DNA from 4 places in the Paraeggerthella hominis genome. Region 3 is predicted to be linked to each of the others. Evidence: predicted binding sites of a transcription regulator. Region 3 holds the regulator's gene; each other region holds the start of a gene.

Region 1 (3,206 bases), on a different contig from region 3:
CCACGTCACCGCGCGCCTGCGCCGCTTCGATCAAAATGGCAAGAGATTCTTTGACCTTCGTTTGCCCCAGGTAATCACCCAAGCGCTTCGGCCTCAGGCTGCGATCGAGCGCCAGATCGTCTTCCGTCAGATCAGGCGCGACCGTGCGCGGCGCACCGTGCGCGGTCGCGTCTTCGGCCGAGAACACCAGGCCCTCTATTTCGATATCTTCGCGTGTCATGCCGTCCATTCCGCCTTGCACCGGTAGTCGCGCGCTTCTTTACGCGCCCAAACGCTTCAACGCGTATTGTAACAGCCTGCCCTCGTCGGCACCTTCGGGCGATCCCTTCAACGCAAGATCAGCTTCCGCCGCCGTAAAGCCCATGGACAGAAGCGCCTCGTGCGCGCCCTTCAGGCTCTCGGCCTGAACCGGCGCAGCCTCGTTTTCGTCGAAAAGCCCCGCCAATCCCTGATCGAGAGATCCCTTGAGTTCGAGGATAATGCGGGAAGCCGTCTTCTTCCCCACGCCGGGAATCCGCTGAACCGCCGCTACGTCCTGCGCCGAGATGGCGGAAACCAGCCCGGACGGCGTAAACGACGAAAGAGCCGCCAAGGCGACCTTCGGTCCCACGCCGCTCACGCTGATCAAGCGCTCGAACAGCGCCTTCTCCTCAAGGGAGAGGAATCCGAACAGCGAAAGCCCGTCGTCGCGAACCTGCAGGTACGTATGCACCTCAACCGCAGACCCCGCTTCCGGCAGCTTCGACAAGCTTGCCTGGGACATTCCCACGGCGTATCCAACGCCGCTCACCTCGATATACGCCGTCGTCGTAGTCTTTCCGGCAAGCGTGCCCTTCAAAAATGCGATCATGCCGTCTCCTTTCCGGAAGATGGCACGGAAAACCGTGCCGGGGCAACATCCGCTGCACGCGTCGGGCAGCTTTCGCGATCCTGCCGAAGCGAAGCGATGCGACCCGCCGCCTGCGCGGATCGCGCGCGATCCGCAAAACCCTCATGAGTGGTAAAGCAGATCGCAGCAGCCAGCGCATCGGCTGCGTGGTCGGGACGAGGAACGGCCTCAAGCGCCAAAAGCTGACGCACCATGTACTGCACCTGGTCTTTGTCAGCAGAGCCCGTTCCCACGACGGCAAGCTTTATCTGGCTGGGAGAAAACTCCCCCACCCGAAGATCTCGCTCGGCGCATGCAACCAATGCAGCCCCGCGCGCCTGACCCGTGGCGAACGCGCTTTGGGTGTTCGAGCCGAACCATACCGTTTCCACGCCCGCGCACGTTGGCTCGAAACGGGCGATAACGGCGCCCATCTGGCGATGTATCTTCATGAGGCGATGCGCCAGCGGCATATCCTTCGAAGTGGAGATGCAGCCGTACGCGACGCAGGAAAGACGCGCCCCGCACTGAGACACGATTCCCCAGCCGGTGTTGGCCAAACCGGGATCGATACCGAGAATCGTTCGCTGCACCTGCGTCATTTGACCCTTTCCCACCACGCTTGCGCAGCTACGCGGCCGCAAGCGCATCGTTATATAGTACAAACGTATGTTCGTTCCCATCCTATCACAAAACGAGACGAACCGAGGGAAAATATCAAGGTTGACTCGACAAGCGCACAACCCGTCGAACGTCGTCGCATCCTAGACGCAGCAGCGTTTCCACGCGGTCGAACCTCGACCTGGAAAACAAAAAAGCCGCCGCAGATGCTCTGATCGCGGCGGCTTTGATCGTATGCTGCGTGCGTTATTCGTCGAGCGCGGCGGCAATCTCTTCGGTGATGTCCATAGCATGGTAGACGTTCTGAAGATCCTCGAGCTCTTCCAGCTTGTCCACCAAGCGCATGACCTTCTTCGCGTCGGACACGCTCACCGCCGCAGGCGTGGTGGGCTCCATGGTCAGCTCGGCGCCCTTCGTGACGACGCCAGCCTCTTCCAAAGCCTTCTTCACGGCCATGAGATCGGTCGGACCCGTGTAGACGATCCACTCGTCCTCGGCATCCTCGTAGTCGTCACCGCCGGCCTCGGCCACGGCCAACATGAACTCTTCCTCGTCGGCTGCAGCGCCGTTGGGCCTCACGGGATTCTTCTTATCGCCGGTCTCGACCTCTTTCGCCACCATGATCTGGCCCTTGCGCTCGAACATGAACGCCACCGAGCCCGAGGTGCCCAGGTTGCCGCCGGAATGGCTGAACGCCGCGCGCACATCGGCAGCCGTACGGTTGCGGTTGTCGGTCAGCGCTTCGCAGTAGACGGCCACGCCACACGGGCCGTAGCCCTCGTAGACAACCGTCTCGTAGTTGGCGGAATCTTTGCCCGAACCGAAGGCCTTGTCGATAGCGACCTTGATCTTGTCCTTCGGCAAAGAGTAGCCTTTGGCCTTTTCAATGGCGGCAGCAAGCGACGCGTTGTTGTCGGGGTTCGGGTCGCCACCCTCCTTGGCCGCCACCGTGATGTTGCGCGACAGCTTGGAGAACAAGGCCGAGCGCTTAGCGTCCTGCGCAGCCTTGCGATGCTTTGTAGTTGCCCATTTAGAATGCCCTGACATATGCGTCCCTTCCGATGTTGCAATACCAGCCGCTTATTCTAGCACACACGCCTTATCCCCTGTTCGCATTTGCAGGGTTTTCAAAAACACGGTTGAAAATATCGATCGGTATCAAGATGGCCACAGCACGCCTACGATACCGAACGCATGCCCGCAGACGCTAGCCGAGTCCATACAATCGTTAAAGACGAGGGTTTTCGACGACCCCCGGCAACATCAACGGAAGGAGCACCGCCGTGAAGGGAAACCAAGAACTCATCCAAGCGTTGAATGACTTGCTCGCCGGAGAGCTGACCGCAGTCAACCAGTACATGGTCCATGCCGAAATGTGCGAGGACTGGGGCTACGAAAAGCTGCACGCACGTTTCGAGAAACGAGCCATCGCGGAAATGAAGCATGCGGAAATGCTCATCGGACGCATCCTGTTTCTTGAAGGGACGCCCATCGTGTCCAACCTCAACGAGATCAAGATCGGCGCAACCGTCCCCCAGCAAATCGACAACGACCATGCAGCGGAAATCGACACGGTGCGGGACTACAACGAAGCCATCGTGCTTGCCGGGCAGGTGCTCGACTACGCCACGCGCGACATGCTGATGTCCATTCTGCAGGACGAAGACAGCCACGTTGACGAACTTGAAGACCTTCAAGACCAGATAGAGCAGATGTC
Region 2 (3,206 bases), on a different contig from region 3:
CTTCGGGCGAAAAATCGGCTCCGCGCCCTGCGTAGGTGCCCCCGCAGGTTATGAAAAACCGTGCCCGCTTGTAGGCTATGCCCAATTTGCGCAACTCGGATTCGCGTAGGCATGTCGTGCGCCGTGCGCGCATGATAAGCCTGGCTCCCCGTACGCCGATGCCCGGAACGCGCAGCAGCGACTCAAGGGGAGCGGTGTTCACTTCTACGGGGAAGAAATCGAGGTTGTTTATAGCCCAGTTTGCCTTGGGGTCCAAATCGGGATCGAGAAAAGGGTGCGCCTCGTCGATGATCTCCGTCACGTCGAAGCGGTAGAACCGCAGGAGCCAATCGGCTTGGTAGAGACGGTGCTCGCGATTGAGCTGGACGGCATCGGCGCCCGGAAGACGCGCATCGTCGTTCACGGGCATGTAGGCGCTGAAGAACACGCGCTTGAGCGAGAGCGTACGGTAGAGGGCTGCCGAAAGGTTCAGGATTTGAAAATCGCTTTCAGGCGTAGCTCCTATGATCATCTGCGTCGATTGGCCGGCGGGTACGAAGGCTCGTTCCTTTCGCTTGGGGCTGACCTGCGTCATGTACGTGGTTTCCCTTCGCATGAGCGCGCGCGTGTCCTTGTCGACCGCTATGTTGTCCCGTATCTGCTTCATGGGCGAGAGAATGCGCTGCTTGTCCTTTTCAGGGGCGAGCAGCCGCAGGCTTTGCTGTGAAGGAAGTTCTAGGTTCACGCTCATGCGGTCGGCAAGGTGCCCGAGTTGATCGATCAGCTCGGGCGATGTCCCCGGCACGGCTTTCGCGTGGATGTAGCCGCGAAAGCCGTGTTCCTCGCGCAGAATCTCGAGCGTTCGTATCATAAGCTCGGTGGTGTGGTCGGGATTGCGGATAACTCCCGAGCTGAGAAACAGGCCTTCAATATAGTTGCGTCGATAAAACGACACGGTGAGATCCGCCAACTCTCTTGGCTTGAACGCAGCGCGCGGAACTTCGTTGGATGCGCGGTTCACGCAGTAGGCGCAGTCGTACACGCAAACGTTGGTCATGAGCACCTTCAAAAGCGTGATGCACCGCCCGTCTGCGGCAAAGCTGTGGCAGCAGCCGGCGGCCAGCGTGTTTCCAAGTTTGCCCTTCTGGGCGTCGCGATCTATGCCCGAGGACGTGCAGGCTACATCGTATTTCGCCGCATCGGCGAGGATTTCGAGTTTCGCAAGTAGATCCATGCGGTCATCCGTTCGCGCGATCAAATGTTCGTAAGAATATCTGTACGCTATAATACGTAAACGAACGTTCGCTGTCAATCGAACGGGCGAGGTTCGCGCCCTGTTGCTGTTCTGCCCCGGTGTTCGCTACGGCCGGTCTTTCGGTGCAAGGGCGCGCATAATAAGGCGTTTTCCGGTGCGCACGCACGGGCCTTTCGCTATACTGGGCAGGTTCCGAAGAGGAGGAGAGCAGGACATGATGGCGATGCTGTGCGTGGGTCTTGGCGGGTTCGTGGGAGCCGTGGGCCGCTATCTGCTGGGGCTTGTTCCCCTCGAAGGCGATTTTCCGCTCATGACGTTTCTGATCAACTTTGTCGGCGCCGTGGTTATCGGGGCCGTGTTCGAGGCTGCTACGGTGTGGCCCGGCATGTCCGACAATGCGGTCCTGTTCTTGAAGACGGGCGTATGCGGCGGTTTCACCACGTTTTCGACGTTCTCGTTGGAGACGCTGACGCTTATCGAACGCGGGAAGTACGTCACGGGGGCGGCGTACGCATGCGGAAGCGTCGTTGCCTGCCTGGCGGGCGTGGTTCTGGGGCGCTTGGCCGTCCGCGCCGTGCGCGCGGCTGCAACCGGCTCTGCGCAGGCTTGACCGGGTTGGCTGCGGGTCGGTTCCCTTTTGCTATTTCGCGCGCGTTGCGTTGCCTGGATCGATCGACATGCTTTGGAAGCGTTCCTGCATGTACTGGTTGTCGAAATGCTCGTCGAAGAATTGAACCACCGCGGAATCCTGAATGGCCGTTCCCGCCATGCGCTGATACCAGCAATCAAGCGCGAGCAGGGTCATTGCCCCGTCGGCGATCATGAGAACCGCGCATACCGTGGTGATGGTGTAGCGCCAGTTCCAAGGTATCAGGTTCACCAGCTTCAGCATCCAGGGCAGGCATGCCTTGATCCATATCACGCCGAGGATTCCCCACATGGCCATGAACATGCCGTTGGTGCGTCCGTCGATGGACAGGAACGTGCCCGAGTAATCCCAGGCTACGATACCGAAAGCGAACTGCATGAACCAGCTGGTCAGATACTCGAACGCGCCTCCGATAACAGCGCTTACCAAAAAGATGAGCACCACGTTTTTGTTGTGGAACCGATTGAGCGCTATGGTCATGAGAACCGCCCCGAATCCGTAAATGGGGGAGAAGGGCCCGATGAGCATGCCGGCTCGGTCTTGGTAGTGGCCCGGCTCCACCACGGCGAAATGGTAGACGGTCTCGAGCATGAGCCCGAGCACGCAGCAGACCGTGAATATCCAGAACAAGTTGAAGAAGTTGAGGGCTATGAATCCCTTGCCCGTTTCGTCGCGGCCGAGCGTGCCGTCTTCGGCCGCCTCGCGCGTTTCCATGTCGCGCAGTTTACGCTGCAGTTCGCGCTCTTGCGCCAAAGAGGGGTCGAGGTAGCTTTGCATGACAACAAGGAACACGGCTATTGCGCCGTAGGCGGCCAAGCTAAGGTTCAGGCCGTCAAGCATGATGCTGCAAAGGACGATTCCGACCAGCACGACGATCATCACGTCCGCGACTTCCGCGGCATGACGTCGCTTGTTGAGCAGCAGGCGGATGCCGAACACGGCGAACATGGCTGCGAGCACGGTCATGAGCACGGTGTCCACGATGAAGATGATGAGTGTTGCCGACGAGAGCTCGCCTTCGAACGCGCCGTTTTGGACGAGCAGCGCCGTGCCGATCACGAGCAGCGCAAGCAAGGCTGCCAAAGCGCCGCCCATGACCATCGATAGGATGCCGAACACTTTGAGCGGAAGGGGGATTCTTCTTTTATTGGGGGCTATCGCCTGATCGGCGGCGCAGTCGTCGGTACGTACGAGGTCGTCGCGCTTCCTCATGAACTCTCCTTGGCGGTGTGCGGTCGATGCGGCCTGATCGCGGGCTGGCCCGCGTGATTTGCTGACAAAGACCAGTATAGCGGAGAAGGAGCGCATGGCAGGGGGATTCGG
Region 3 (3,206 bases):
CTTAGCCTCGTCGCTTGCAGAACTCGAGCGGTTGGTAGATACGGCGGGAGCCGACGTCGTCGCCAGCACGACGCAAAAGCTCGAGGCGCCGAATCCTCGCACCTTCGTAGGCACGGGCAAAGCCGAGGAAGTTGCCGAGCTCGCACGCGCCCATGCTGCGGACCTCGTCGTTTTCGACGATGAACTGACGCCTTCTCAGCAGGCGAATCTGGAGAAGGTGGTAGGGCGCGATGTGAAGGTCATCGACAGAACGGCCCTTATCCTGGACATCTTCGCCTTGCATGCAACCAGCAAGGAAGGTCGTCTGCAGGTGCGGCTAGCTCAAAACCAGTACTTGCTACCTCGCCTACGCGGCATGTGGGCCCACTTGGCATCGAACCGCATGGGCGGCGGTGTGGGATCGCGCTTTGGCGAAGGCGAGAGCCAGCTCGAAGTCGACCGGCGCATGGTTCGCAAGCGAATCACTTCGATCAAGCGCGAGCTCAAGCATCTTTCTGAAGTGCGTGCGGTGCAGCGTGAAAGTCGCTACGAGAGCGGCATGTTCAAGGTGGCGTTGGCGGGCTATACGAATGCGGGTAAATCGAGCTTGCTCAATCGTCTGACGAAGGCCGATGTGCTTGCGTACGACAAGCTGTTCGCCACGCTGGACTCCACGACGCGCAAGTTCGAGCTTCCTGAAGGCCGGGAAATAACCATCACCGATACGGTCGGGTTCATTCAAAAGCTTCCGACGACGCTTGTCGAGGCGTTCAAATCGACGCTTGATGAGATTACGGGCGCGGATTTGGTACTGCATGTAGTGGATGCTTCTTCAGAGGAATACCAAGGTCAGATAGATGCCGTCGATGCCATTCTGGGTCAAATTGGCGCTCAAGATCTTCAGCGCATTCTCGTGTTCAATAAATGCGACCTGCTTGACCAGGAGCATCAACATGCGCTCGAGACGCGTCATGCTCAGACTCGGTTCGTTTCCGCCGAAACAGGGGAGGGGATCGCGGGGCTGATCGAGCATATCGCGCGCGTTGCTTCCGCGCATGACGATCACCTGAGCGTGTTGCTACCGTACCACCGGGGGGATCTTGTTTCGCTTGCGCACGAGCGTTGCCATATTCTATCGGAGACCCACGAAGAGCAGGGAACGAAGATCACCATGCTGGCATCGCCTTCGTTTTCCGGATTGTTCGCGCCGTTCGTTTGCGAAGAATAAAACAACGGGCAGTTTCCAGGTCGCGTGCTTGCTGCATCATGCGAATCCTTGCTAACCGCATCGCAGCACACGAGAAGATCTGCGCGTCAGGCCCATGTTAGAGTTGCTCTAACATGGGCCTGAAATCGTTTCGCCACCATAAGGGAGTGCGTCTCTCTCGAAAAACCGCTTACGCTTAAAGACGGCGAAACACTGCGACTACTTTGCCCGCGATGGAGCAATCTCGGGTGATGATGGGATCCATGGAGGAGTTCTCCGGTTGCAGCCGAATATGATCCTGCTCTTTAAAGAAGCGCTTGACAGTTGCACCGTCGTCGATAATCGCCACGACGATATCCCCGTTGTTCGCAACGGGTTGCTCTTTCACTACAACATAGTCACCGTCGTTGATCCCGGCTTCAATCATGCTTTCCCCGCGAACCGATAAAAGGAACGAGGGAGAATCCCCCACTATATCGGTCGGGAGAGAGATGGTGTCAGTAATGTTCTCTTCCGCAAGGATGGGAGAGCCTGCTGCAACGTTTCCGACCAGCGGAACGTTCACGACCTTGCTGAAACTCGGCTGCACGACGTTCGTTGCAAGCGCAGCATCTTCAAGAGGATAGGTAAGCGCTATAGAACGGGATTTGAGCGGGTCGCGCTTGATAAGCCCCTTGTCTTCAAGCGCTTTCAAGTGAACGTGCACTGTGGAAGGGGAGGAGAGCCCCAAGCTTTGGCAAACCTCGCGCACGGTAGGGCCGTACCCCTTTTCGCGAATGCACTCTTCAATGCAATCAAGTACAGCCTGTTGGCGCTTCGTCACTTTTTCGGACATACTCCATCCTTTCCTAAAAGCGAACAAATGTTTTGATTTTATGTTGACATGAACCTTTGTTCGCTCTATTATATACGCGAACAAAGGTTCTACGCAAGGGCAAGGAGGCAGAAAGATGAAGAATTTCGAGGTGCGCTACCCGACTGACGGCACGTCTGATGGTTTTGAAGTTCGATCGATTTCTGCCTCCCGCCCAGGATCATGCGGTACGCTCCAAGGCTTTGTTCGGACTTTACGGCAGGGCAATTGTCGCGGGCGGGCTTATGATCGCTTTAATACGGGGCAGGCCGTTGCGGGTGGAATTGTTCTTACGGCTTGTTCTTTTGCCGGCGTGCTCTTGAGCTTGTAACTGAGACGGTTTTCAAGCGGCGCATGTGATTGCACAGTGGAGGCGTTGGTTTTCTTGCAGTGATCAAAGAACGCGATTGAACCACTATATGTAGTATGTTAGGCTAGGGTAAATTCGAGAGAAGGAGTCCAGCCTATGCGTTGCCCAGCCTGTGGAAATCCTGAATCGAAGGTTGTCGATTCCCGACCTTCCGAAGACGGCACGGCTATACGGCGCCGTCGCGAATGTCTTGATTGCGGCCGACGATTCACCACGTACGAACGACTAGGCGACAACCCCTTGCTCATAATCAAAACGGACGGATCGTCCGAAGCGTACGACCGTCAAAAGCTCATGCGCGGCTTGCTTATGGCATGCGCGAAAAGGCCTATATCGCCTGAACAAATCGGATCGCTTATCGACAGTATAGAGAGCGAGCTCCGCAACGCCTCCAAGAGCGAGATTAAATCGAAAGAACTAGGCGATATGGCGCTTGTCCGTCTAGCTAAGCTTGACGATGTGGCTTACGTTCGCTTTGCGAGCGTGTACAAGGACTTTCAGAACGTCGAAGAATTCTCGGCTGCACTTGAAGGGTTGCGATACCATGACTGACCTTACAATACCAGTAAAACAGCTCGATCCCAGTTTACCCGTACCCGCGTATGCCTACGCAGGCGATGCGGGAGTTGATTTGCGCGCAACCTGCGATGATGTGCTGCAACCTTTTGAACGAAAGCTTGTTCCCTGCGGCCTTGCGATGGCAATACCGCAAGGCTACGCGGGCTTCGTCCTTCCGCGAAGCGGGCTGGCCATTAAGCACGGCATTTCCCTGGTGAATGCACCCGGTTTGATCGACA
Region 4 (3,206 bases), on a different contig from region 3:
GTCCGCCGCGAACACCTCAAGCTCCCCAGACGTCCCAGGCATCCGTCCCGCACGCGCATCCATCTTCCTCGCGCGCAGAAGACGCCTCTTCCGGCACGATCTCCTCCACGAACCAGCGAGGCCCCTCGAAAAACAGGCAGGTGGTTCGTGAGCCGATGCGCACGATGAAACGCGTGCCCATGCCGCCCACTTTGAGGGACGCGGCTTGACGCACGTCCAGCACGCGATCGATCGCGAACACGCGCCCGTCGTCCCACGCGATGGTCAAAGGAGCCAGCTTGCCGTCCTCAAAATGACGGGCGACCACTTCCACGTAGCGTTTTCGTCTGCCGCGCCCATCGCGCGGCGGCGCCTTCCGCATTGTCGTCTGCATCATGACGTTCTCTAACGATGCAGTACGCCGACGGGATGCACGGTGTTCTCGTCTTTGATGTCGGTGCCGGCAAGCGTCTCGTCGGCCAACTCCGCCCCGCGCACAACGCACGTGTTGCCGTAGCGACGCCGCAAGTCGTCAATCGCGAAATCAAGATCCTCCAGATGCGCACGCCCGTCGTCGACGAACGAGAGCTGCACGGGCTCGCGCATCGACGAGAGGTCGGAGGCGCGCACATGCAGCGCGCGCACCGGATGCCCTTCATCGAGCGCTTCGTTGGCTCGCAGCAGTCCCCAGGCCGCCTGCGCGATCTCGAGCGTGGCCGCCGTGGGACGGCGCAGCTTCGCCTGCCGCCCGTAACCGGACAGATCAAGGCCGCTGCGAACGCCGATGCTCACCGTTCTCGCGCGCACGCCGTCTTCGCGCAAACGTTGCGCCACCGACTCCGACAGCAGCCAGATGAGAGCCTTCGCTTCCCGCTCGCATACGATATCGTGCGGCGCGGTCAGCCCGTTGCCGTAGCTCTTGACCGTGCGATCGACGTCGCGCCGGTCCGGATCGTACGGCTTGACGGGAGTATCGTCTTCACCGCGCGCATACGTGCGCAGCATGAACCCGATCTTGCCGAACCGCCGCTGCAAATAAGCATCGGACGCGTGGGCCAAGTCCCCTATGGTGAGGATGCCCGAACCGTGCAGCTTGCGCTCGGTTGCCGGCCCCACGTACAAAAGCGAGCGAACGGGCGCCGTCCACACCACGTCACGGTAGTTCGCGCGGTCGATAACGGTGATCGCATCGGGCTTTCTGTAGTCGCTGCCGAATTTCGCGAACACTTTGTTCCAGCTCACCCCAATCGACACCGTCACGCCCAGCTCCTCTTTCATACGGCTGCCGATCTCCTGGGCGACCTCGTACGCATCCCATCCGCGCCGTCGCATCGAACCGGTGATATCGAGCCAGCTTTCATCTAAGCCAAACGGTTCGACCAAGTCGGTGTACTGATTGTACACGGCGCGCGCCATTTCCGAATACGCTCGATACAGCTTGTAGCGCGGAGGAAGCACGACGAGGTCCGGGCATTTCTTGCGCGCCTGCCACAACGTCTCGGCCGTCCTGATGCCGTACGCCTTCGCCTCTTCGCTCTTCGTGAGCACGATGCCGTGCCGCAATTCCTCCTTGCCCGCAACCACCACGGGCCTGCCGCGCAGCTCGGGCCGCTGCGCCTGCTCCACGCTGGCGTAGAAGGAATTCATGTCGCTGTGCAGAACAATGCGCTCCAATGGTTCTCGACGCCCCCTTGACTCTTTTGCACCTCTCGTCGTATTATACGAACTAATGTTCGCATGATAGGCTTCAAAAGTCAATCGAACAAAGCGTGAAAACCCCTCGGAAGGCAGCCGACTCCGAGACCGCGCCCGTTCGACGGAAATCGAAACCAGCATGTCGGCATCGTCGTTGATCGTCAGCCGCGCAAAGCCTAGGAGCCGCCGCCCCGCCCGCTTCGCGCACCGAAAGAAAGGGAGCTTATGAAACGTCTTTTCTTGTCCTCCTCGTTCGAGGACGTTGCGCACATCTTCGATGACTTCGCGGCCGAAGACCTGCAAGGCAAGCGCGTCGCGTTCATCCCCACGGCAGCGCTGCACGAAAGCGTCGATTTCTACGTAGAGGCAGGAAGGGCAGCCCTGGCGAAGCGCGGCCTCGTCATCAGCGAGCTGGAGCTTTCAACGGCTACCGCTTCGGAAGCGGCGGCTGCGCTCGAAAACAGCGATTGCATCTACGTTTCGGGAGGAAACGCGTTTTTCCTGCTTCAGGAGATGCGGCGAACCGGAGCCGACAAGATGATAGCCGCACAGATAGAGTCAGGCAAACTCTACATCGGGGAATCGGCAGGGTCGATGATCCTATCGCCGAATATCGAGTACGCCCAAGCTATGGACAACCGCGAAGAGGCGCCCGATCTACCCGACTTCGAAGCGTTGAACGTCATCGACTTCTATCCCTTGCCCCATTACGCAAGCGCGCCGTTCGAGACGGCGACCGAAAGCATCGTCGCTTCGTACGGAACAAGCCTTGCGCTCACGCCCATCGGCAACGCTCAAGCCGTCACCGTGTACGGCGACGTGACCACTATGAGAGAATAGATCCCGCCGAACACCGTTTCAGCGCACGGCCACCGAAGGAGGACGGAGCCATCGACGCCATCGACAACGCGCGCGTACGATCGTACCGACTGCGCGCCCATCACCTGGATCGGAAAGTTTCCATCGATCAGCTGCTGCAAGCTGCCGGAGCCTGCGGACTGCAGAACACGCCGCCCGGAGCGTGGGAAACCGCGCTGTTCAACCGCGTAGAAGGGTGCACCCTGACCCACCTGCGCGAGCAGCTGTACGAGCGGAAAACCCTGGTACAGGCATGGAGCTTTCGCGGGGCGCCCGTCGTGTTCCCCGCAGACGAACGCGACGCGTTCCTAACAGCGCTCGTCGCCGAGCCCGACGAGGAGCCTTGGATCTACACGCGCGGCGCATCGGGCGCGCTCGATCATGTGGGCATGTCGTTCGGCGATCTGCTGCCTCTGGTGGAAAAGGCCGCGAAACTGCTCGACGACCGAACGATCGAAGGCAAAGATTCCCTCGACCGCGCAATTGCGGACGCGATCGAGGCCGACCTGCCGCAAGGCGCGCTCGGTCCATGGCGCGATCCGTCCATGTACGGCAATCCCGACAAGCAGACCGTCGGTCAGGCCGCCGTTTCGTTTCTGCTGCGCCCATGCTCGTTCAAATCGCTCGTCGTCTTCGGCAGACGCGAAGGGTCCATCCCTTCGTTCTCATCGTAC

The links. The regulator LexA, encoded in region 3, represses DNA repair genes until DNA is damaged. The targets are predictions, from matches to a motif close to CNAACANNTGTTNG.
Region 1: ruvC (crossover junction endodeoxyribonuclease RuvC) is a predicted target of LexA. The motif match lies at 1,531-1,544, and genes of this name have one in related genera.
Region 2: LQE90_RS12185 (putative DNA modification/repair radical SAM protein) is a predicted target of LexA. The motif match lies at 1,231-1,244, and genes of this name have one in related genera.
Region 4: LQE90_RS11095 (Y-family DNA polymerase) is a predicted target of LexA. The motif match lies at 1,702-1,715, and genes of this name have one in related genera.

The regions. Positions count from the first base shown of each region.
Region 1 is NZ_JAJNOQ010000003.1:137,770-140,975, reverse strand. It holds gene ruvB (Holliday junction branch migration DNA helicase RuvB) at 1-220, opposite strand, end outside; gene ruvA (Holliday junction branch migration protein RuvA) at 260-850, opposite strand; gene ruvC (crossover junction endodeoxyribonuclease RuvC) at 847-1,470, opposite strand; gene LQE90_RS04470 (YebC/PmpR family DNA-binding transcriptional regulator) at 1,736-2,536, opposite strand; gene bfr (bacterioferritin) at 2,773-3,206, shown strand, end outside.
Region 2 is NZ_JAJNOQ010000018.1:1,401-4,606, forward strand. It holds gene LQE90_RS12185 (putative DNA modification/repair radical SAM protein) at 1-1,213, opposite strand, end outside; gene crcB (fluoride efflux transporter CrcB) at 1,449-1,844, shown strand; gene LQE90_RS12195 (putative ABC transporter permease) at 1,875-3,095, opposite strand.
Region 3 is NZ_JAJNOQ010000001.1:155,549-158,754, reverse strand. It holds gene hflX (GTPase HflX) at 1-1,207, shown strand, start outside; gene lexA (transcriptional repressor LexA) at 1,383-2,021, opposite strand; gene LQE90_RS00690 (hypothetical protein) at 2,137-2,370, shown strand; gene nrdR (transcriptional regulator NrdR) at 2,506-2,961, shown strand; gene dut (dUTP diphosphatase) at 2,954-3,206, shown strand, end outside.
Region 4 is NZ_JAJNOQ010000012.1:10,349-13,554, reverse strand. It holds gene LQE90_RS11100 (hypothetical protein) at 17-376, opposite strand; gene LQE90_RS11095 (Y-family DNA polymerase) at 385-1,653, opposite strand; gene LQE90_RS11090 (Type 1 glutamine amidotransferase-like domain-containing protein) at 1,900-2,514, shown strand; gene LQE90_RS11085 (winged helix DNA-binding domain-containing protein) at 2,511-3,206, shown strand, end outside.